Regions from separate parts of the Motilimonas thetidivivens genome, predicted to be linked through region 1. Evidence: predicted binding sites of a transcription regulator. Region 1 holds the regulator's gene; each other region holds the start of a gene.

What was found. The regulator FNR, encoded in region 1, switches genes on or off when oxygen is low (the NO sensors DNR and NnrR bind a similar motif). The targets are predictions, from matches to a motif close to TTGATCTAGATCAA.
Region 2: ACK8OT_RS01030 (TraR/DksA family transcriptional regulator) is a predicted target of FNR. The motif match lies at 3,602-3,615, and genes of this name have one in related genera.
Region 3: mnmL (tRNA modification radical SAM protein MnmL/YtqA) is a predicted target of FNR. The motif match lies at 6,114-6,127, and genes of this name have one in related genera.

What each region holds. Positions count from the first base shown of each region.
Region 1 is NZ_JBKFDK010000001.1:393,454-401,587, forward strand. Features, by position in the region: gene pheT (phenylalanine--tRNA ligase subunit beta) at 1-122, shown strand, start outside; gene ihfA (integration host factor subunit alpha) at 126-422, shown strand; gene cobB (Sir2 family NAD+-dependent deacetylase) at 728-1,462, shown strand; gene ACK8OT_RS01970 (DUF2189 domain-containing protein) at 1,640-2,446, shown strand; gene ACK8OT_RS01975 (DUF2987 domain-containing protein) at 2,421-3,095, shown strand; gene ttcA (tRNA 2-thiocytidine(32) synthetase TtcA) at 3,151-4,065, opposite strand; gene uspE (universal stress protein UspE) at 4,168-5,100, opposite strand; gene fnr (fumarate/nitrate reduction transcriptional regulator Fnr) at 5,227-5,976, opposite strand; gene ACK8OT_RS01995 (sulfite exporter TauE/SafE family protein) at 6,184-6,864, opposite strand; gene ccoS (cbb3-type cytochrome oxidase assembly protein CcoS) at 6,861-7,070, opposite strand; gene ACK8OT_RS02005 (heavy metal translocating P-type ATPase) at 7,067-8,134, opposite strand, start outside.
Region 2 is NZ_JBKFDK010000001.1:205,075-213,208, forward strand. Features, by position in the region: gene priC (primosomal replication protein PriC) at 1-28, opposite strand, end outside; gene ACK8OT_RS01020 (sulfite exporter TauE/SafE family protein) at 22-807, opposite strand; gene dinG (ATP-dependent DNA helicase DinG) at 807-2,873, opposite strand; gene ACK8OT_RS01030 (TraR/DksA family transcriptional regulator) at 3,104-3,493, opposite strand; gene dusC (tRNA dihydrouridine(16) synthase DusC) at 3,694-4,647, shown strand; gene ACK8OT_RS01040 (YbaN family protein) at 4,676-5,035, shown strand; gene apt (adenine phosphoribosyltransferase) at 5,131-5,676, shown strand; gene dnaX (DNA polymerase III subunit gamma/tau) at 5,683-8,134, shown strand, end outside.
Region 3 is NZ_JBKFDK010000013.1:71,090-79,223, forward strand. Features, by position in the region: gene ACK8OT_RS11425 (hypothetical protein) at 1-34, opposite strand, end outside; gene ACK8OT_RS11430 (FAD-dependent oxidoreductase) at 126-1,541, opposite strand; gene gltB (glutamate synthase large subunit) at 1,551-6,011, opposite strand; gene mnmL (tRNA modification radical SAM protein MnmL/YtqA) at 6,389-7,318, shown strand; gene ACK8OT_RS11445 (transporter substrate-binding domain-containing diguanylate cyclase) at 7,530-8,134, shown strand, end outside.

The DNA.
Region 1 (8,134 bases):
TAGCCATTAATTTGGTACTTCAAGATACCATGCGTACTCTGGAAGAAAAAGAGATAGCCGATGCGGTTGATAAAATAGTCGCAGGGGTTAAATCAGAGTTTAACGCTTCCTTGAGGGATTGATCTATGGCGCTAACAAAAGCCGAGATTGCAGAGCGTCTGTTTACAGACGTAGGTTTAAGTAAACGCGGTTCAAAGGATATGGTTGAATCATTCTTTGAAGAAATCCGTAAGTCACTTGAATCTGGCGAACAGGTAAAAATTTCAGGTTTTGGGAATTTTGATCTGCGTGATAAAAATGAAAGGCCGGGTCGTAACCCTAAAACGGGTGAAGATATTCCAATTTCTGCACGTCGCGTAGTCACGTTCAGACCTGGTCAGAAGTTAAAATCTCGGGTTGAAGAGAGCCAATCAAATAAATAATTGCAAAGCCGCCCACTGGGCGGCTTTGTCTTTATTGTGGCTCGGCTGAGATTACTGTAATTGCATTACCTATCAATCCATTAGGTAATTAGCCATGTCACGGCGCATTAGCTTTATATGCATAGCCTATATGCATCGGCTATATGCGAACCCGCTGAAGTTGCCTTTGTAAACTCACGGCTGACTTGTGAGAATACTGGCTTTTTTAATTACCTACCTCACACTACGACCATAGTGTGATGTTATTTTTTTTGCGTTGTTGCTAGTTTGTTATCAAATCAATAATAAAATCAGGGTTAAAACCCATGCAACAAGAGAGCAAACCAACTTACAAGCACATAGTGATCCTGACAGGGGCGGGTATTTCTGCTGAATCAGGCATACGTACTTTTCGCGACGCGGATGGCTTATGGGAAAATCATGATATCAATGATGTCGCAACCCCAGAAGGCTTTAAACGTAACCCTGAGCTAGTAAACAGCTTTTATAATCAACGACGTGCACAGCTACAACAGCCCTATATTCAGCCCAATGCAGCCCATAATGCGCTTGCCAAACTCAGTCAAGAATTTAACGGTGAGCTAATTATAGTGACCCAAAATATTGATGATTTGCATGAGCGAGCCGGTGCCCAGAATGTCATTCATATGCACGGTGAGTTACTTAAAGCGCGCTGCCCTCATACTAATCAAACATTGGAATGGAAAGGAGATATCACAGCACAAGATCTCTGTAATTGTTGTCAGTTTCCCGAGCCACTTCGCCCCCACGTGGTTTGGTTTGGTGAAATGCCTCTGTATTTAGATCGTATTTATAGCCATTTATCACAGGCCGATTTATTTATATCAATAGGAACTTCAGGAAGCGTTTACCCTGCTGCCGGATTTGTTCATGAGGCAGCGAGCCACGGCGCTCATACAATCGAGATAAACCTTGAGCCAAGTGAGATTAGCAATCAATTTGCAGAAGTGAGGCAAGGCTCGGCAGGATTATTAGTGCCGGAGCTGATCGAGCAACTCCTGTCGCCCATCAAGGCATAATTTTTACGACTTTAGCGCTGAAATAAAGAAGTGACTCGATTGGAGGTCCTAAATTTCATCCGATTGCGTGGTCAGCAAATTAATTCACTAAATAACGCTATATTGGGTGTAAATGTCTTTCACATCTAGGGACGAACCTCTTAAAATGCACACTCATGCAAATAAAGTGGTTTGGTAATGAACGAGCAAGAACAAAAAACTCAGTTACAGATTGGTGGCAACCTCAAGCAGTCCCTAGAGCAAGGTTTTAGGCTTGATCTCGCCAATATTTTCTCTGAAGCATTTAAAATCACCCTAAAAAACCTCGCTACCTTAATGCTGGCGTGTTTAGCTTCGTTAGGGTTTATGATGTTGGTAGCGAGCGTATTGGTACATGGTGGCGAGCTATTAGGCTACATCAAAGAGGTGGTTGATGAACAAGGTAACCCTGTCATCATCACCAAGGAAATGATAGCGATAGGTTTAATGATGTCGGTATTTGTCATTCCTTCCATCATAGCTGGCTTTATCATGATGAGTTTAAATCATGTGGTTGGTTTGAAGACTAAACCATTAATGGTTTTTAACTTCTTCAAATTTTTTGGTCCGCTTGCTATCGCTTTTGCAGTGCCAAACCTACTTTCAATGGCATTTATGAATTTGGGCTTAGGTGTGTTTGCTTATTTGCCGACTATCTATATTAGCGCCATTTTTTCACTCGTTATCCCGTTGATGCTAGAGCGAAAAATGACCGTTTTCCAAGCGATACCTATGTCTATTCGCGTGGTACATAAAGGGCTAATTTCCCTATTTATTATTCATGCTCTGATTAACTTATTTATGCTATTCGGTATGGTCACTGTGGTCGGTTTAGCATTTGTCATCCCATTTGTTTTCACCTTGCAAGCGGTAATTTACCGAGAAGTCTGTGGCATCAGACTCAGTGTTGAAATCAATGGCGACGGCTCAAATCAAGACAATGATAAAGGTGAGTTCAGTGCATAAATTATTATTTTTATTAATTTTATTATATGCTCCTTGGGCAAGTGCCATTGAGACAAAATTTTCCTATAGTGATTTTTATAAACGATTAGCGGTAGTAAAAAAGGAAGGTTTGACTAGGGTGACACCAGCATTTTATTTGTTGGATCAAAATGCTCAGCAGCCATGTCAACTCGCTAAGGCTGTGCTGGAAACAGCAAACCGCCAAGTCGCAATCACACAAACCCCCTCGGGTGAACTTCTTGTACCTTACGATGTAAAGCTAAAACAAGAAAAGGCGGAACTCGTGTTAGTGTTTGCACATGAACAAACAGATTGCGCTATGTCGTTACAAACCAAGCTGTTGGTGCCAATTAGTGGTATTCAAGATGTCGATGGTTTGAGTAAAATCGCCGATGAATTAGAAAAGCTGATGTTAGGTCAAGCTGGCTTTTGGGGTAAGTTATTTTTACCTGACTTTAATGGTATTAGTCTCACCTTGGCTGGTGATTTCGCAACTGATCAACAGGCTGTTTTCAGTATTGCTAATACCGACTTTGCAGTAGAGCAGGGACATGTTTACTTATCAAAGCAATGGTTAGCGGAGCATCAAGGTAAAGCGGTGCAACTGGCTGATTCGGTAATCGATATAAAGCCTTGGTTGGTGCAATAATTCACTTTTTGACTGATGGCACTTGCCATCAGTCATGTTAGCTTAAGCTTAAAAATCAAGTGAGCTCTATAATTTGCAGCTCTGGCTCATCAGCCATTTGTTGCCCAGATGAAGTGGACGGAAAGTCTGGTTTGTCAAAGGCAATGTCTCCGCCATCAATCACACCGCTGTGTTGATCCACTGATTTAAAATCAAATAGTTCATGATCCATCAAATGTGAAGGCACAACATTTTGGATGCTGCGGAACATGCTTTCAATTCGGCCTGGATAGCGTTTTTCCCAACCTTGCAGCATTTCTTTGATCATTTTGCGTTGTAAGTTTTCTTGGCTGCCACACAGGTTACAAGGAATGATCGGGAATTCTTTTATCTGGGCGTATTTCTCCAGATCAGCTTCCTTACAATAAGCAAGAGGGCGAATAACCACGTGTTTACCATCATCACTGACTAGTTTAGGTGGCATAGACTTTAGTTTTCCGCCATGAAACATATTTAGCAATAAGGTCTCGAGAATATCATCACGATGGTGGCCTAAAGCAATTTTTGTTGCGCCAAGACGTGTCGCCGTTGAATACAAAATACCACGGCGCAGACGAGAGCATAGTGAACAGGTTGTTTTTCCTGCTGGGATCTTGTCCATCACTATGGAGTAGGTATCTTCTTCGACAATTTCAAAGTCCACGCCAATTTGGGTTAAGTATTGGGGTAAAACATGCTCGGGGAAGCCAGGCTGTTTTTGGTCAAGGTTAACCGCAACAATATCAAACTGGATAGGTGCATGGGCTTTCAAGTGCATCAGAATATCAAGTAGGGCATAACTGTCTTTACCGCCACTTAAGCAAACCATTACCTTGTCGCCTTCTTCAATCATATTAAAGTCGGCAATGGCTTTACCTGTTTCACGACGTAAACGTTTATGCAATTTATTCTGGTTGTATTGTGCTTTGGCCTCAGCCGTCGGTGTACCCATAGTTCTATCCACAGCAAAAAAAGTCTGCGTATTATAGCGTCAAGAATGTTCCAAGCAAGTAAGGCGGTGGGAGTGCGGCCAATTGCTTGGCCGCAATAATGCTTATTGTTGTAAGGGAGAAATGTAATCTATCGGTTTCAATGCAAGTAGGTCGCAATCCAGACTGTCAATCAAATGCTCGGCGGTATTGCCGATGAGTGCAGCGCTGATACCGGTTCGACCAACCGTACCAAGCACAACCAGCTCTGCATCAAGCTCTTTTGCGACTTGTGGTATTACGTCTTCCGCTAAGCCTTCAACCACGTGCTGCCGCTCTGCTGGAATCCCATGCTTGTTGCCATGTTCGGTAAGCATATCGACATGGCGTTTTTGTACTGCATCACTGTATTCAATAGGGTTAAAGTCGGGAAGCTCTAAGGCAATATTCACTGGTGTACTGGGGAAGGCATTGATCAAACTGACATTAGCATTGATCATTTTAGCCATGTCGAGGGCTTCATGGGTGATCTTATCGTTTAACGCCATGTGTTCATCATCTTCGGCTGTCGCATGAATAGCAGCCAAAATAGTGCCGTTTTCAGGCCAATCATGATTTTTAACCAACAACAATGGCTCCGGACATTTACGTAATAAATGCCAATCGGTGGGAGTGAAAATAACGGATTGAAGCTTAGGATGATGATGGGTGCCTTTGACGACGAGATCATGGCCAAAGTCTAAGGTTTCTTGAATAATGCTCTCAAATGGACGGTTATGCCAGAGCACTTTGGTATCAATAAACAAACCTTGGCTTCGATATGGGGCAGCCAGCTCTTCAAGCCATGCCGTCTGTTGTTGTATCACGCTGGCGCGCATTGCTTCACGCTCTTCAAGCGAAAGCATGGTGGTCATTTCAAAAGAAAAGTCATAGACAGAAAGAAACAGCTTTAATTTGGCATGCTCTTCGCGTTGACATATGTAGGCGGCGCGAGAAAGGGCCGTTTGTTCTTCTTTGGTAGGATCAATGACGACTAAGATGTTGCGATATTTAACCATACACCCCTCCGGGTTACTGATAATATTCCACGTTCCTAGTCTTAATTTAGCTCAAAATGATGTGATATTGCGCGATGGTGATCAATTATTTTATTTTTCAATTGATTAATTCCACCGCGCTGGTAGTTATTCGGCTTTAGTCGCGCCAGCAACTTCAGCTAATTGTTGATGATCGATAATGGTAATGTATTTACCTTTAACGGCGATCATTTCACTTTTTTGGAACCGACCGAGTAAACGACTGATGGTTTCTACGGTAAGGCCTAAGTAGTTACCGATATCGCCTCGAGTCATCGACAAACGAAACTCACGAGGTGAGAATCCACGTTCAGAGAAGCGTTGTGACAGGCTATAAATAAAGGCGCCTAAACGTTCTTCCGCATTTTTCTTAGACAATAATAAAATCATTTCTTGGTCGCCAACGATCTCATTACTCATCATGCGCATGATTTGCTGACGCAGCTTAGGCATCTTGCCCGATAAATCATCCAAGGTATCGTATGGGATTTCACAAATCATCGAGGTTTCGAGGGCCTGCGCGAAACTTGGATGACGGCCGGTGTTGATGGCATCAAAACCAACAAGATCGCCAGCTAGATGAAAACCGGTAATTTGTTCGTCGCCCTGTTCGGTAATGGTATAGGACTTAACGGTACCAGAACGAATGGCATACAATGCTCGCATATCTTCGCCAGCTTTATACAGCTCTTCACCCTTTTGAATTGGCTTTTTTCGCTCTATGATGTTGTCGAGCTGATCAAGCTCAGTTTCATTAAGGCTAACAGGAATACAAAGTTGGCTGATACTGCAATCTTGACAGTGTATTTCACAGCCACCTGACTGGATGCGTCTGGTATTTTTATTCTCGGACTTCATACTTACCCGAAATCTCCACTTGATATATATCAATATTGTAACATTTATTGCCTGAGTTTAAATAGCAGAATAACCGCAGAAGGTGAATTGAAAGCCAAAAAGTGATAACGCCTTAAAAATGCGAAAATAAACTTGCTTTAGCAATGAAATTAAGTCGAGTCAGAGTGAGAAAGGCTAGTTATATGTCTATTAAAAATAGATTTATAATTAATAAATCAGTTGTTTAATTGCGATGTAGCCAGTGTGAATGGCATAGAGTGCCAATAATGCACTGCCGCTATATCTAAACCAGTTAGATTGGATGACTCGCCCAATTGAATGGCTGAGTAAACCAATGGTGGCCATGGCGGGCAGGGTGCCTAAGGCAAATCCAGCCATGATTAACCCCCCATTTACGGCACTGCCGCTCACTGCAGCCCAAGAAAGGCTTGAATAGACCAAACCACACGGTAGCCAGCCCCATACCATGCCAAGAGGTAAAGCATAAAACGGATGCTTGAGGGGTAAAAAAAACTGCGCGATGGGCTGGATCCTGCGCCAAATATGTTGACCCGCTTTTTCGATGCTTTGCAAACCCAACCACAGGCGACTGATATATAGGGCTAATAGCAACATCATGATAGCGGCCAGCAAGCGAAGTAAGATGAGTGCTTGTTTTACATCAAATAGCTGACTGAGTGCCGCTGCTCCCCCTGCAATCAAAGCTCCAGCGAAAACATAGCTCAAGCAACGTCCTAGATTATAGAGCAGCAAGGTTAGCCACTGTTGAGACTTGCCGGCCTTGGGGTCGACAGAGAAGGTCATGGCACTGGCAACGCCACCGCACATACCTAAGCAATGACCTGCGCCTAGTAGACCAATGAAGAAAGCAGCATAGAAATCCGTCATTTGGGCGTATTAGGCTTATCGCAATGAACTTCTGATGCTGAGTTGGCTTGATTGCGAGCCTGCGAGTCATCTTCATCAAACAATATGTTAACGCCTTCGCGATCTAAATCTTCAAATTGATCGGAGCGTACTGCCCAAAAAAACAGACCAATCGCTATGGCTACAAACAAGATAGCGATAGGTATTAGCATGAAAATTATGCTCATTTCTTTAACAACCTCAATGAGTTGGTTACTACCACAACCGAGCTTAATGACATCCCCAGTGCGGCCATATAGGGAGGCACATGACCGGTGGCAGCCAAGGGTAGAATAAACAAATTATAACCCAAGGAAATGGCTAAGTTTTGCCTAATTACATCGCGTGTCTGTCTAGCAAGATGACGCGCCTTCGCCAATTTGCGTAACGAATCACCAATCAAAATCACGTCGGCTGAGTTCTTTGCCACATCGGTGCCGCTGCCGATGGCGACCGACACATGAGCTTGAGATAAAACGGGTGCATCGTTAATACCGTCACCGACCATTAAGGTAATACTACCTTCATGCTGGAATTGTTGCACCGCTTCGCGCTTTTGCTCAGGTGTAACGCCAGAAATTACGGTTTTGATGCCTAATTGGTCAGCAACGATTTGCGCTTGAGCCGAGCCATCCCCGGTCAACATTGCGGTATTAACCCCTTGTTGTTTAAAGTGGCTAAATGTTGCTTTGGCATCTTCCCGTAGTTCATCGGTGAGTTCAAACGCAGCCACCAATTCGTCATTGATAGTCATGACAATCAAGAGTAAGCGCGATTCAACTGGCACAGAAACGCCGCAATAGTCAGGATTACCTAACCGTACAGTTTGCCCTTGGAATTGGCCATATAAGCCTTCTCCAGGAACATTAGTGACCTGATCGACCTTAATATTTGCTTGCTTGTAGGGCGCAAATGCGCGGCTAATGGGATGTTCAGAGTGTTGCTCTAATGCGGCTGCCAGTGCGAGGGACTGAGCTTTATTTTGTGCTGAAAAAACATGAGTATTAGCGACCGAAAATTTGCCCTGAGTTAAGGTTCCTGTTTTATCAAACACAAACAAGTTGGCTTTCGCCAAGGTTTCCAAAACGTGGTTTTTTCGGATTAAAATCCCTAGTTTATTGAGTGTTGCCGTGGAGCAGGTCAGCGCCGTTGGGGTCGCTAAACTCAGAGCACAGGGGCAGGTTGCTACCAATACCGATAAGGTGACCCAAAATGCATGCTCGGGCGCAACATAAAGCCAAGCGGTGTAAGT
Region 2 (8,134 bases), 190 kb from region 1:
GCTGCATTAATTGTGAAATATCTACCATGCTTCAATCGCCAGTTTTACCGCCATCACTACCACCACTAAGACAAAGATAGGGCGAATAAATTTACCGCCAAAACGAATGGCGGAATGAGCGCCTAAATAAGCCCCCACCATTAAACACATGCCCATGCTTAAGCCTAATACCCAGTTGATATGGCCAAGTATAATAAAGGTGGTTAAGGATAAGAAATTACTGGTGAAGTTCATGGATTTGGCCAAACCCGAAGCCAGCAAGATGTTGACCTTATAAAGCGCTGCTGCCGAGACGGTCCAAAATGCGCCGGTGCCGGGCCCTGCAATGCCATCGTAAAAGCCAAGGCTTAAGCCTTGGATCCATTGCTTTTTGACCAGTTTTGGGCCCGTTTTAGGCAGGTCGTTTTGGCTGTCTGAAGGAAAGCGATTAAACACCGTATAAATCGCCGTGGCTAAGATAACGATGGGCAGCGCCTTATCTAAAAATTCGGTACTGATAAAGTTGACCGCTAAGGTGCCACTAATTGCGCCTATACCGGTGGCATAAAATGATTTGCGCCAAAATACCGGATCAAATAGTTGTTTTTTATAGTAGGTCCACGCCGCGGTTGAGGAAGCAAAGGTGGCGGCCAGTTTATTGGTGCCCAGCGCCATATGGGGAGGCAAGCCTGCGCTGAGTAATGCGGGAATGGTGAGCATCCCGCCGCCGCCAACCACGGCGTCAATAAAGCCCGCGATCAGACCCACGCCGCAAATAAGCAGAAATAAACTGGGTTCAAGGGGCAATGCAAAACTGAAATCAAACATTAATATTGAATATCTCGTTTAAATGGCGGCAAGGAATCGAGTAAGCCCTTGCCGTAACGGCGCGTGACAAGGCGACGATCAAGAATGGTAATTTGGCCCCAGTCGTTTTCTTTTCTGACTAGGCGACCACAAGATTGGATTAATTTTTTACTGGCCTCGGGAATGGTAATTTGTAAAAAAGGATTACCGCCGCGGCTTTCAATCCACTCCGCGTGCGCTTCTTCTACGGGGGAGGTGGGCACGGCAAAGGGCAGTTTAGTGATGATCAAATTGGTCAGGTAATGTCCGGGTAAGTCTAAACCTTCCGATAAACTGCCGGTGCCAAACAAAATGGCGGTTTCGCCTTTGTCACAACGCGCCTTGTAATCAGCCAATAGCTGACTGCGAGACAGTTCACCTTGCAGTAAAATTGGCGTATCTACTTTGCTTTTTATTTTTTCGGCGACTAACCGCATTTGCCAATAGGAAGCAAACAGCACCAAGTTACCTTGCTCTTTGGCAATCAGCTTGGGCACCTTTTCACATAGTTCATTATCAAAATTGTCACTGCCGGGCTCAAATTGCATCGCCGGCAGGGCAAGGGTGATTTTGTCATAGTCAAAAGGTGAGCGCAGGCGCAGATATTGGGTGCCGTCATCTTGTTTTAGGCCACTTTGATGGCGAAAAAAATCAAAGCTATTTAAGGCCGTTAGCGTAGCAGAGCATAAAAATACCCCAGCCGCTTGTGACCACAGTTGTTGCTCTAATAGGCCGCCTACCTCAATCGGTGAGGCCGCCAGCATGATGTCTTTGTCACCTTGGTCGAGCTGTTTTGCCCAGCAGGCCAGAGGCGCATGTTTGCCCGTTGGCTCCTTGGCTAACATGGTCCACAGCTGCAAAAAGGTTTCCAACCGCTGCACATTATTGCCCACATCGGCCATCAGTGGCTCGGCGACCTTGGTTTTAATATCACCTTGCTTGAGCTGCTCGGCGATGGTGCTAAGGAGTTTATTTAGCGCCTTTAAACAGGTGCGGCTTTCATCTCTGATGGTTCTGGCATGTTGTGGCAAAGGGTCGGGCAGTTCGCCCATGGCAAACCGATAGCTGCCATCGTTGTTAAACAGCGAGGTGTTATGGTTAAAAAATTGCGCCACATGGCCGAGCTCTTGTTTGATGGTGAGCGCATTGGCCACCATTTCACTGCCGACACTTAAGGTCGAGGTGCCACTGAGCTGCTGGGCAATTTTTCGATTAAGTAGCTCAAGCTTGCCGAGCCAATTAATGCTGGCGTTGATGGCAATATGGGCACTGGCAAAATCACGGGCAATACTGGGTAAATGATGAGCTTCATCCATCACATAAAAACAGCTATCGGGCACAGGTAAAATAATGCCACCGCCTAACTCGGTATCGGCGAGCAATAAGGCATGATTGACCACCAACACGTCGGCTTTTTCTAATTCATCACGGGCTTTGTGAAACGGGCACTGATGGTGATGGGAAAGAGCGCGGCTACAGCTGTGTTTATCGGCGATGATCTGTTGCCAAACATGGTCGGCAATGGGGGTGGGCCAAGTGTCACGATCGCCTTGCCATTTACCGGCTTGATAGGCTTTGTATAGGCGTTTAACTAATTCAATGTCTTTGGCTTTTGGCTTTTCATCCCACAGGGCAATTTGTCCATCTTGTGGATCGGCCAGGGCGCGTAGTTTATGTTCGCAGCAATAGCGGCCGCGGCCTTTGACTAAGGTGAAGGTAAACGAGAGGCTGCTATGGCGCAGGAAAAACGGCAGATCTTTATTGATCAATTGTTCTTGCAAGGTCACCGTTGCGGTAGAAATAATCAGTTTTTTATTCAGATTCAACGCAACGGCTAAGCCGCCAAGTAAATACGCCAGGGATTTACCAATTCCGGTGCCTGCCTCCGCCACCAGCATACGGCGCTGAGGATGATATTCGCCCGCCAAGGTTTTAGCGATTTCGGCCACTAAGTAGTTTTGCTCTTTACGTACTTGATAGTCAGGTAGAGATTGACTGATATTTTGGTACGTTTCACGAATAAGCTGTTTTACTTCTGGCTTTAGCATGGCTGAGTCGAAAGATGAAGGTGAACGGATTGTAACAAGTTATCGACATTTGCCCAAGCAGGATTGCTGGTTTTGTTGTACGGCTGCGGCCTTTGACGGGCTGGCGGAAAATAGAATGACTAATTACAGGTGGGTGTGTTTAAGGTTAGGTATGGCATTGCAATGGGGCAGAGCGGGCTTTCATCCTTGAAGTTCGCCCCTGACATGATGCTGACGCAGTATTGTTTAATCTAAAGCGCAATCACGCCTGTTTTACGCTTTTGGTATTTCTCTTTACAGCGAAAACAACGTTGCTCAGTCGGATCTTGTGATAGCAAGGCCATTTCGATTGGCTCTTCGCAATCCGAACACAAGCCATACAAACCTAAATCGATTTGGCATAGGGCAGCATCGATTCGCTTGATCATGGCGATGGCGGGCTTAAATTTCGGTTCATCCAAGTGGATGGCGTACTCAATAAACTCTGCATTGGTGAGTTGCATCAAGCGTGCTGCTGCCATGCGATGGCTTGGTTGCTCCGCTTGCTCCAAAAAAGCGATTATCCTATTTTTTTGTTCATTTAGTTGCGTCATTAACTCTGTTTGAAAATGGGTTAAGTCAGCGATTTGATGCTCAGTCATTGTGCACTCTGGGAAAAATTGTCAGGCTGACATCATAGTGAGCAAACAGGGCTAAGGTGCTGATATAGGTCAATTACAGCATGATTTAAGCTAAATGCAGCCCTTGATTTGATGCAGATCATCTTACTAAAACTTGAGCAATGGGTGACAAAATGTCGGTGACACCCTAAAATCCGCGCTTCAATTGTAAGAGGCCTGTTATGCGCGTTGTTTTAGCTCCGATGGAAGGGGTTGTCGATCCGTTAATGCGACAAGTATTAACCGGTATCAATCAATATGATTTGTGTGTCACCGAATTTATTCGTGTGGTGGATATGCGCCTGCCTAAAAAGGTGTTTTATCGATTATGCCCAGAATTACATCAAGGCGGTAAAACTGACGCGGGTACCGATGTACGCGTGCAATTATTGGGGCAAGCGCCGCAATGGTTGGCAGAAAATGCTTATCGGGCTGTTGAGCTTGGCTCTAAAGGGATTGATTTAAACTGTGGTTGCCCGTCTAAAACCGTCAATGGCTCCAATGGCGGCGCGGCTTTGCTTAAAGAGCCAGAGGTGATTTATCAAGCGGTTAAAGCCATGCGTCAAGCTGTCCCAGATAAGCCTGTGTCGGTTAAGGTACGCTTGGGCTGGGAATGTAAAAGTCAGCGTTTAGAGATTGCCGATGCCGCTTATCAAGGCGGAGCAACCGAGCTGACCGTGCACGGGCGCACCCGCGCAGATGGCTATCGCGCCGAGCGTATTGATTGGGCGGCCATTAACGATATGCGCCAAGCCATTAACATTCCGGTTATTGCCAATGGTGAGGTTTGGCAGGCTGAAGATGCGAAACGCTGCCTTGAACAAAGTGGCTGCGACGATATTATGTTGGGGCGCGGTGCATTGGCGATGCCCAATTTGGCCAATGTGATTAAGCTGGGCCATCAGCCCATGCCTTGGGCGGAGGTGGTGAACTTACTGCTGCGCTATTCTGGGTTAGAATGCAGTGGCGATAAGCATTTATACTTTGGTAATCGCATCAAGCAATGGCTTAAATATGTGGTGTGCAGTTATCCGCAGGCACAAGCCTTGTTTGAAGAAATTCGTCCGTGTCGGCAAACCGATGAAATTTTGTTGATTTTACAACGCCATCACGCACTCGCTCAGCAGTCAGCGTAAAATTAAAAAAGGGAGTTGAACCAAGTTTATGATAAAACGACCTTTTTACTTTGTTTGTGGTTGCCTTGCATTTTTGCTTGGGTTAATTGGCATTCCTTTACCGGTTTTACCTACCACCCCATTTATCTTATTGGCCGCTTTTTGTTTTGCTAAAAGCTCAGAGCGGTTTCATCAAGCCTTGCTCAATCATCCTTGGTTTGGCCCTATGATCAGGGATTGGCAGGCTAAGCGCGCCATCGCTAAAAAAACCAAACAACGGGCATTAGTGTTAATGAGCCTGGCCTTTGCCATTTCTATCTATATAGTGCCACTGATATGGATAAAGGCATTATTACTTGTGTGTTTTTTATGCTTATTCACGTGGATGTATCAGTTAAAAGAAACTTAAACCTCAATTTAAAGGCCTATGCCTTGAAAGCAAGGTATCAAGTGAATAAGCTTACCTTCTTTAATGTTTACGACACTTCAAAATAGGACCCTCTGATGGATTCGGCCACTCAAAAATTACTCACTGACAGTATTAAATCGATTGCAGATTACCCTAAAGCCGGCATCACTTTTCGTGATATCACTAGCTTGATCGAAAATGCAGAGGCGTTTGCTAAGTCTATTGAACTTCTTGCCGCGCATTACCGCGACAAGGGCATCACTAAGGTGGTTGGCACCGAAGCACGTGGTTTTATTTTTGGTGCGCCGGTAGCGGCCGCTATTGGGGCGGGTTTTGTGCCTGCTCGCAAGCCGGGTAAATTGCCTAGAGCCACTGTGGTGCAAGTTTACGATCTTGAATACGGCACCGATATGCTACAAATTCACAAAGATGCCATTGAAGCGGGTGACAAAGTGGTTGTGATTGATGATCTATTGGCAACGGGCGGCACCCTAGAAGCAACCATTAAGCTAATCAAAGAGCTAAAAGGTGACGTGGTTGGCGCAGGGGTGGTGATTGAATTACCTGATTTAAAAGGTAAAGCTAAATTAGATGCCCAGCAAGTTGAGTTGTTTAGCTTGATCCAGTTTGAAGGTGAGTAACTTCCTATGAGTTATCAGGTGTTAGCGCGTAAATGGCGTCCGCATAATTTTAGCCAAGTTGTAGGGCAACAGCATGTGCTGACCGCCTTGATCAATGCCCTTGATCAAAACCGCTTACACCATGCGTATTTATTTAGCGGCACGCGAGGCGTAGGTAAAACCAGTATTGCGCGGATCTTAGCGAAAAGCTTGAACTGTGAAGAAGGGGTAACATCTACCCCTTGTGGTGTTTGCCATCATTGCCAAGCTATCGATGAAGGTCGCTTTGTTGACTTACTTGAAATCGATGCCGCGTCACGCACTAAAGTCGAAGATACTCGTGAGCTACTCGATAATGTGCAGTACAAGCCAGCGCAAGGTCGTTACAAGGTTTACCTGATTGACGAAGTGCACATGCTGTCTAAAAGCAGTTTTAATGCCTTACTCAAGACTCTTGAAGAGCCACCTGAATACGTTAAATTCTTGCTCGCGACCACAGATCCACAAAAGCTGCCGATCACTATTTTGTCGCGTTGTTTGCAGTTTCATTTAAAGAGCTTAAACAGCGAAGCCATTCATCAGCAGTTAGCTTATATTCTCGATCAAGAGCAACACAGTTATGAGCAAGGCGCACTGCAGGCGCTAGCGAAAGCAGCTCAGGGCAGTATGCGTGATGCGTTAAGCTTAACGGATCAAGCCATTGCGTTTGGTAACGGTGTGGTAAACTATCAGCCGGTGCTGGCCATGCTGGGTACCTTAGACCATCATCAAGTGATCCAGTTGCTGCATTTTGTCGCCGCAGGTGATGCTGCAAAATGTTTACAAAAAGTGGCTGAGCTGGTCAGTTTAGGACCCGATTTTGCGCTAGTACACAATGAGTTGGCAGCCACCTTGCATCAGGTAGCACTGGCGCATATGTTGCCTTCTACACTCAATGCTTTGGATGACAGCGAGCCGATTCGTGTTTTGAGCGAGCAGTTATCCCCCGAGCAAGTGCAGCTTTATTATCAAATTGCCATTAAAGGCAAACAAGACTTGCCATTAGCACCTGAGCCACGCATTGGTCTTGAGATGACCTTATTGCGTATGCTCGCGTTTCATCCTTTGACTACATCGGCAAGGGCCGCTCATGCAGCCGCTGGGCAAAGAGTACAAAATAACCCAGTAAAGGTTGACGCGACGGCACCGATCGCGACGACAACGCCTAAGGTGCAAGACATCGTTTCGCCCGCCGTTACGACCGATAATGCCGTGATTGCCGCGCCGCAACCAAACGCGAATCAGGCTATGGCACAAACACAAGAACAAACGCAAACACAGCCAGATACGCCGGCGCTAAGGCGTGATGATGCTGTTGAACCTTTGAACCAAGCTCAATCCCCTGAACCGTTACATGCCGAGACTGCATACGCAGAGGCTGCCAATGTCATTGAAGCTAGCCCAGCGATGACTACCGCGTCGGCTGTAACAACTAATACATCTAACGAGCCTGTTACAACAGCGGCCACGGGCTTAACTGGTGTGCTCGAAAAGCGCAACATGTTAAGGAGTCGCAAACTTGCCCTTGAATCGGGTAAGGCGAAAGCCAAACCCATTGTCGCAGCCCCTATTGCCGAAAATCCCAGTGCCGAAAATCCAAGTGCTGCACCAGCGCCGCAAGCTGAGCCTGCTCAAGCACAACAGATGGCGCCTCAGCCGACACCTGTTTCGCCAATGGCGCAGCCAAATATCGCGCCTAATACTACGCCGATTACCACGCCTAATTCTGCGCAGAATACCGCGGCAAATACCGCAGCGCCAACCACTGAGGTTGATTTACCTTGGGAAACCGATGAGCCTAAACAGGTCAGTGCACCTACCACGATGACCGCGTTAAATCCGGCGCCATCAAGTGCCGTGGAGCAAGGCCCGCCTGATTACGGCGACCTGCCGCCAATCGAGGCATACGGTAATGATTATGCGCAGTATTTTGAAACACCTGACTACAGCTATCCGCATGAAATGGACGCCAGAGCAGATTTTGAGCCTGCTGGACAGGGCGAGCCTATGCTCGCTCAAGATATTGCACAAAGTCCAAATCAAGACCTTCATGCAGAGCCAAACTTTTCAGAGCCAAGAGGTGAGCTTAATACTAGGGCAGAAATAGCGCCCAGCACTGCCCAGCAAAGCCGCCAAGCCCCTGAGCCATTAGCGCCAGCTGATATGCCGCGTCAGTCAAATGCTGACCAAGGGGCTGTCGCAAATGCGACTAGCGCTTTGCCCACATCACTAGCCATGGCTGAGTTTGAAATACCCAGTGGTTTTTCGCCGCAAAACAATGACCCTTGGTGTCGACTGATCGATAAAATGGGACTGGGCGGTATCTTGCGCCAGCTGGCATTAAATAGTGTGTTGCTTGACGCTAACTTGGCGCAAGCCAGTCAGTTAAGGTTATTATTACAGCCTACCAGTGCCCACTTAGATAATGACAAAAATTATC
Region 3 (8,134 bases), on a different contig from region 1:
AGGCTTTGCAATAAATAGATTGATTGGGTTGCATGAGTTTTCTCACTTTGGCTAATTGTGTTCTTAATATCATCGCAACGACTTGTAAAATCAAGTTGTTAAGCCCAAGTCGTTGCGATAAAAAGCTACACGCCAAGGTAAGTCATTATTCCATCGGCGGCTCTACGGCCTTCGTCTATGGCCGTGACAACCAGATCTGAGCCGCGCACTGCATCCCCGCCGGCAAAGATTTTTTCGTTGCTGGTTTGAAAAGCGAAAGCACCTTTTTCTGGCGCTTTTATGCGTTGCCATTGATCCAATTCAACCCCGTGCTGGGCCAACCAAGGGGCAGGACTGGGCTGAAAACCAAAGGCCATGATAATAGCATCGGCTGGTAATACTTCATCTGAGCCAACAATGGGCTCGGGGCGACGACGGCCATTTTCATCAGGCTCACCCAGTTGGGTTTTGATTATTTTGACGCCGCATACCGCGCCTTGTTCGTTTAGCTCAATGGCGGTCGGCTGCACGTTAAAGATAAACTCAACGCCTTCTTCACGCGCGTTTTGCACCTCACGTTTAGAGCCGGGCATATTGGCTTCATCGCGGCGATAGGCACAGGCAACACTGGCAGCCTGCTGGCGAATCGAGGTACGAACGCAGTCCATGGCGGTATCACCACCGCCGAGTACCACCACTTTTTTATCTTTCATATCGATAAATTCAGCAGGGGAGTTTTCAAAGCCCATCAAGCGATTTACATTGGAAATTAAAAAGGGCAGGGCATCATAAACGCCCGGCGCGGTTTCGTTGGCCAAACCCGCACGCATGTTAGTATAAGTACCCGTAGCGACAAACACGGCGTCGTATTGGTTGAGTAAATCTTCAAAAGCCACGTCTTTACCCACTTCGGTGTTAAGTTTAAATTCAATGCCCATGGCACTGAACACTTCACGGCGGCGGATCATCACGGATTTTTCCAGCTTAAACGGTGGAATGCCAAAGGTCAGTAAACCGCCAATTTCTGGGTAGCGATCAAATACCACGGCTTTCACGCCGCCACGCGCAAGAATGTCGGCGCAGGCTAAGCCCGCAGGGCCAGCACCGACTATGGCAACTTTTTTATCGGTGGCAACCACTTGCGACATATCGGGGCGCCAGCCCATTTCAAAGGCTTTTTCGGTAATGTATTTTTCTACATTACCTATGGTCACCGCGCCAAAGTCATCATTGAGGGTACATGCCCCTTCACACAGTCTATCTTGTGGGCAGACTCGGCCGCATACTTCAGGCAAGCTATTGGTTTGATGACATAATTCCACCGCTTCTAAAATCTTGCCCTCGGTGGCCAGCTTTAACCAGTTGGGAATGTAGTTATGAACGGGACATTTCCACTGACAATAAGGATTACCGCACTCTAAGCAGCGATCCGATTGCATTTGCGCTTGATTGTCATTGAAGGGTTTGTAGATTTCGACAAACTCTTCTTTACGCACCTGAATTGGCTTTTTCGGCGGATCAATGCGTTGTACATCGATAAATTGAAACACATTTTGACTCATAACAATTCCTTACTGGGCATCAACCCTAAGCTCTGCGGTTGAACGGCTGCGATGACCTAGCAGTGAAGACAGTTCAGCTGATTTAGGTTTAACGAGTCTAAATAAAGGTAAAAACTCATTAAAATGCGCCAAAATGTATTCGGCTCTGCTGCTGCCTGTTTCATCAAGATGTAGGTTGATTAAACCGCGCAAATGCTCTTGGTGAATAATTAAATCCTCTAACTCGATGGCTTCCACCAATTCGCTGTTAAGCTTCTCGCTAAAGTCTCCGGCTTCATCGAGTACATAGGCAAAGCCGCCCGTCATCCCCGCAGCAAAGTTAACACCCACTTCGCCTAATACAGTCACGATACCGCCTGTCATGTATTCACAGCCGTTATCGCCTATGCCTTCAACAATGGCGTGGGCGCCAGAGTTTCGCACCGCAAAACGCTCACCGGCGCAGCCTGCTGCAAACAGCTGGCCACCGGTTGCACCATACAAACAGGTATTGCCTATGATGGATGCTTGATGAGAAGCAAACGCAACCCCTGAATGGGGGTGGATCACGATTTTACCGCCCGCCATGCCTTTACCGACGTAGTCATTGGCATCCCCTGTGAGATAAAGTTCAAGGCCGCCAGCATTCCAAACGCCAAAGCTTTGTCCCGCGGTGCCATTGAACATGACTTTAATCGGATCGCCCGCCATGCCTTGGTTACCATGCTGTTTGGCGATCATGCCGGAAATCAGTGCGCCCACCGAGCGATCGGTATTGCGTATCGGGTGGCGATAGATGCCGCCCGATTTCGTTGCTATGGCTTCGCCAAGTTGCTTCGCGAGTTTGCGATTAAGCTCGCCCTTATCAAAAGGCGGATTGTCTTGAGTGCAATGGAGCGCATGACCCGCCTCATTTTTTGGCGCATAAAGAATGGCCGACAGGTCGAGCTTAGCTTGTTTTTGGCTCTCACCTGGTTTAACGCTCAGTAAATCCGTGCGACCAATCAAGTCCGTCAGCTGTTTAATGCCTAACTCGGCCATGATTTCACGCGCCTCTTGGGTGATGAACTTAAAGTAATTCATCGCCATTTCAGGCAGGCCGTGATAATGGTCGCGGCGCAGTTTTTCATCTTGCGTAGCGACCCCCGTTGCACAGTTATTAAGATGACAAATGCGCAGGTATTTACAGCCTAATGCCACCATAGGCCCAGTACCAAAGCCAAAGCTTTCTGCCCCTAAGATCGCCGCTTTGATCACATCCATGCCGGTTTTTAGGCCACCATCCACTTGCAGTCTTACCTTATGGCGCAGATTATTGGCCACCAAGGCTTGATGGGTTTCGGCTAGGCCTAGCTCCCAAGGGCTGCCCGCATATTTAACCGAGGTGAGTGGGCTGGCACCGGTGCCACCATCGTAACCCGAAATAGTAATCAGGTCGGCATAAGCCTTGGCCACACCGGTGGCGATAGTGCCTACGCCCGGCTCGGAAACCAACTTAACCGACACCAAACAAGTGGGGTTAACCTCTTTGATATCAAAAATGAGCTGAGCTAAATCCTCAATCGAGTAAATATCGTGATGAGGCGGCGGCGAAATCAGTGCCACGCCCGGATTTGAATAACGCAGTTTAGCAATTTGGGTGGTGACCTTATGGCCGGGTAATTGACCGCCTTCGCCCGGTTTTGCTCCTTGCGCTATTTTTATTTGGATCACTTCTGCATGCATCAGATAGTGCGGGGTAACCCCAAAGCGACCCGAGGCAACTTGCTTGATTTTCGATAAGCGCAAATCACTGAAACGCGCAGGATCTTCACCGCCTTCCCCCGAGTTTGAGCGACCGCCCAAGGTGTTCATGGCTATGGCGAGCGCCTCGTGCGCTTCTGGCCCCAAGGCACCAATCGACATGGCCGCCGAGTCAAAGCGCTGATACAAGGACTCGGGCGCTTCAACTTGCTCAAGTGGAATGGGTTGATGCTGTCCCGTAAGCGTCATTAAATCGCGTAAACTCGACACGGGGCGATCATTCACATGCTTAGCAAACACTTGATAATCGCTGTAGTTACCCGATTTAACCGCGACCTGTAAGCTGCTGACGACATCTGGGTTATAGGCGTGATATTCACCGTCATGGACGTATTTGAGCAAACCGCCTTGCTCAAGTGGTTTGCGGTGAATATAGGCGAGTTTATTGAGTCTTAAGGCATCTTGCTCAAAGTCAACAAAGCCAGCGCCTGCGATGCGCGAGCTAACCCCTTTAAAGCAGCGCTCTATCACCTCTTGGTCTATGCCGATGGCTTCAAATAGCTGTGAGCAACGATAGCTGGCCACGGTCGAAATGCCCATTTTCGACATGATCTTGTATAAGCCCTTGTTGATGCCGTTGCGATAGTTTTCAAGGGCATCGCGTAGATTGAGATTCAACGTGCCATTATCAACGAGCTTGGCCAAGGTTTCGTAGGCCAGATAAGGGTAGATGGCGGTCGCGCCAAAACCAAGTAAGACTGCAAACTGATGCGGGTCACGACAGCTGGCGGTTTTTACTATGATGTTAGTGTCACAGCGTAAGTTATTATTCACTAACGCTTGCTGCACCGCGCCAAGAGCCATCGCCGCTGGGATCGGCAGTTGCTCTGGGGAGATATTTTTATCGGACAAAATAAGCAGCACAGTGCCACTTTGAGCTAGCGACACGGCTTGCTTAGTGACTCTATCGATGGCGGCACTCAAGCCTTCGGCTGAACTAAAGGTGATGTCTATTTCACCGTGTTGATAATGTTGCTGATCGAGCGCTAATAGCTGCTGAATATCACTGTAAAGCAGGATAGGCGAGTCAAACATCACGCGATTAGCGTGGCCCGTGGTTTCATTAAACACGTTTTGTTCTTGGCCGATGCAAGTGGCCAAACTCATCACGTGATTTTCCCTCAAAGGATCGATAGGGGGGTTGGTCACTTGGGCAAATTTTTGGCGAAAATAATCGTATAAGCTGCGTGGGCGTTGAGACAATACCGCCATTGGCGTGTCATCGCCCATGGAGCCGGTGGCCTCTTGGCCGATTTCGCCGAGAACTCGGATCACTTGCTCGATTTCTTCGGCCGAATAGGCAAAGGTTTTGTGATAGCTCTTTAGGGTCAGCTCGTCCATTTGCCGTGCGCCAATTTGGTTATCGGCTATTTTACTAAATGGAACTAAACGCTGGCTGTTTTCACTTAACCACTGACGATAGGGGTGGCGGCATTTGAGATCTTGGTCGATGGCAAATGAGGTCCAAAGTTTGCCGGTTTTGGTATCAATAACAAAAAGTTCACCCGGGCCCACGCGGCCTTTCTCTAACACTTCATCGGGTTGATAATCCCAAATACCCACCTCGGAAGCCAAGGTAATGAAATTGTCTTTGGTGATCACATAGCGAGCAGGGCGAAGGCCGTTGCGATCCAGGCCACAGCCGGCAAAGCGTCCATCTGTCATGACTATGCCCGCCGGCCCATCCCATGGCTCCATGTGCATGGAGTTAAAATCGTAAAAGGCTTTGAGGTCATCATCCATCGACGGGTGTTTTTGCCACGCCGGTGGCACCACCAAACGAAAGGCGCGAAACAGATCCATGCCACCAGCAAGAAACAGCTCAACCATATTATCAAGGGATGAAGAGTCCGAGCCCGAGGTATTAACAAAGGGCGCCGCTTCTTGCATATCGGGTAATAAGGGCGAGCTAAATTTATACGAGCGCGCCTTCGCCCACTGGCGGTTACCTTCTATGGTATTTATTTCCCCGTTATGAGCCAGCAAACGAAACGGTTGTGCTAGCGGCCAACGGGGTGAGGTATTGGTGGAAAAGCGCTGGTGGAATAAGCAAATACTGCTTTCCATGCGAATGTCGGCCAAATCAAGGTAGAAGGTGGGCAGATCTTCTGGCATCACTAAGCCTTTGTAGATCACGACCTGATTCGACAAGCTGGCAATGTAACAGACGTCATCGTTGTCGATGCGTTTTTCAATCCGTCTGCGCACTAAATAGAGGCGGCGCTGTAAATCTGCCGCGCGCCAACCGGTCGGTGCATTGATAAACAGCTGTTGAATATTAGGCAAACTGGCTTTGGCAATATCGCCTAACACAGTTTGATCGACAGGCACCTCGCGCCAACCGACTAAGGTTAAGGTTTCGCGCGCTAACTCTTCACTGATAATTTGCTTGGCTTGATCAGCGAGTTTGTCATCTTGGCTTAAAAACAGCGTCCCGACCGCGTAATTTCGGCCAAGATGCCAATCGTTTTCCTTGGCGATGGCGCGAAAGAAGCTATCGGGCTTTTGCATTAATAGGCCACAACCATCACCGGTTTTGCCATCGGCCGAAATACCGCCGCGATGTTTCATGCGATCTAATGCCGATATAGCTACTCGTACTAGTTTATGGCTCGCTTCACCTTGGGTGTGCGCGATAAGGCCAAAACCACAGTTGTCGCGTTCGAATGAGGGATGATAAAGAGACATCAGTTTGCTCCATGATTATCATTGCTTAGTATTTATTTTTAATTGTTTGGGTGCTTGGCAATGATATTTATACTTAACGTTGGCGAGAAACTAACCAGAAAAATGAGCTGAGTCAAATTCTGTTTACATTTAACTAACTTTGATAACATTTGCATTTTTTCATAACTTTCAGCTGTCTATCAAGATATCTTTAGCGGTTAAATCTATAACCCGAAATTAGCTTGGTGATTACAGCTTAAGTTTAGGTCGTTTTTTGTGCAAAAAGTTTAAATCAATGTTAAAAAATTTTTTTTACCTAAGATCACTAATTTTGATTTAGCTTCCGATCGCCTTGTTCCAGCTTGATTTAGCATGTCGGCTTCATGATTGGGGGCGCTATGCAATTACACCATTGGGTTAACACCCTAGGCCAAGATTTAAAGTCACGTTACGGCGAAACAGTAAGAAAATTAACCATTCACGCTAACTTTACCTGTCCAAATCGCGATGGCACCTTAGGTAGAGGAGGCTGTACATTTTGTAATGTGGCTTCATTTGCTGATGAGCAAATCGCCGCCGCCCCCATTGCCGAACAGCTGAATGTCAAAGCGCAGGAGCTAGCTGGAAAAAGTGATAAATATTTGGCTTATTTTCAGGCTTATACCAGCACTTATGGTGAGGTGATGACTCTCGATCGGCTTTATCAAGAGGCGTTAACCTATCGCAATATTGTCGGCTTGTGTGTCGGTACTAGACCTGATTGTGTGTCTGATGCCGTTCTTGATTTGTTATCCGGCTATAAGCAACGAGGTTTTGAAATTTGGCTAGAGCTGGGGCTGCAAACCAGCAATGATAGAACCTTAAAGCGAGTTAACCGAGGCCATGGTTGGGCTGAGTATAAAGCGGTGTGCCTTAAAGCCAGAGCATTAGGCATTAAGGTGTGTACCCATTTAATCGTTGGACTGCCGGAAGAAACTCGGCAAGATTATCAAAACACTATAGATGCGGTGGTTGCCTTAGGCGTTGATGGGATCAAACTGCACCCCTTACATATAGTGGCGGGCTCTACCATGGCTAAAGCTTATCAGGCGGGAAAAATAACCGCCTTGACCAAGGAAGAGTATGTACAAGCTGCGGTGATGATGATCCAACGCACTCCAGCTGAGGTCGTTTTCCATCGTGTGTCAGCGACGGCGCGAAAACCCACCTTAATTGCTCCGCTTTGGTGTGAAGATCGCTGGCAAGGCATCATAGGGGTGGCGCAAGGTTTAGCTGCCAATGGCGCTCAAGGGACACAAACAACTAATCCATATGTCTTTAATTCTTAGAAAATTTTTGTGACCTATCACGGAACTTTTTGATTCATAACGGTGAAACATTGGTTAATTAACGAGAGTCATTCATAATAGATAAAAGCAAATTAAAAAGGCCTGATGTCATGTTTACTTTGCGTTTCAATTGTGAATTTTTACCAACTTGGTGTAGCAAGTGGTAATGCTTTTCTTTGTTAACTTATTGCGTCGCCGCTTAGGTTGTTTTTTGTCACTAATCAGATCCAAGCTATTTCTCTGTTGGTTGTTATTAACCTCTTTGGTGCCATGTGCTGTTGCCAATAACCTCCTTTTAGATACCGAAAAGCCTCAATTGGTTAATGTGGTTGTGGCTGATAAGCACCAATATTTAGGGTTTTATCAAGATAATCTGGTGATGGGAGTGTTGACGGATTATTGGCTGCGATGGCAACACCATACCGGCATTATGGTCAATATGGTGCCTTTGTCTAAGGCAACAGAGGCGGATAATCGCAATATTTACGTAGGTCTATCTAGCGAGCTAAGAGCACCTGAACAGCTTGCCATTCCTTTGGTTGGTCTAAAAATTAAGCTTTATTACTTTCCTGAGCAGCAAAGCAAAGTCAGCCTTGCCTTGCAGGATAAACGCCATACATTAGTGCTGGGGTATATTCAAGATAAGGGCTTTTTACCCGAGAACATAGCGCAGCGGATAAATTACGATGCCAAGCCCTTTCAATCCATTTGGTCGCTTAGTTTTGCCTTGTTGAAGGGCGAAATCGACGCCATCACCTCACTTAGCTTAGATACGGGCGGTGGCCAGAGTGATGATCTACTCACCTTGTTTATGCA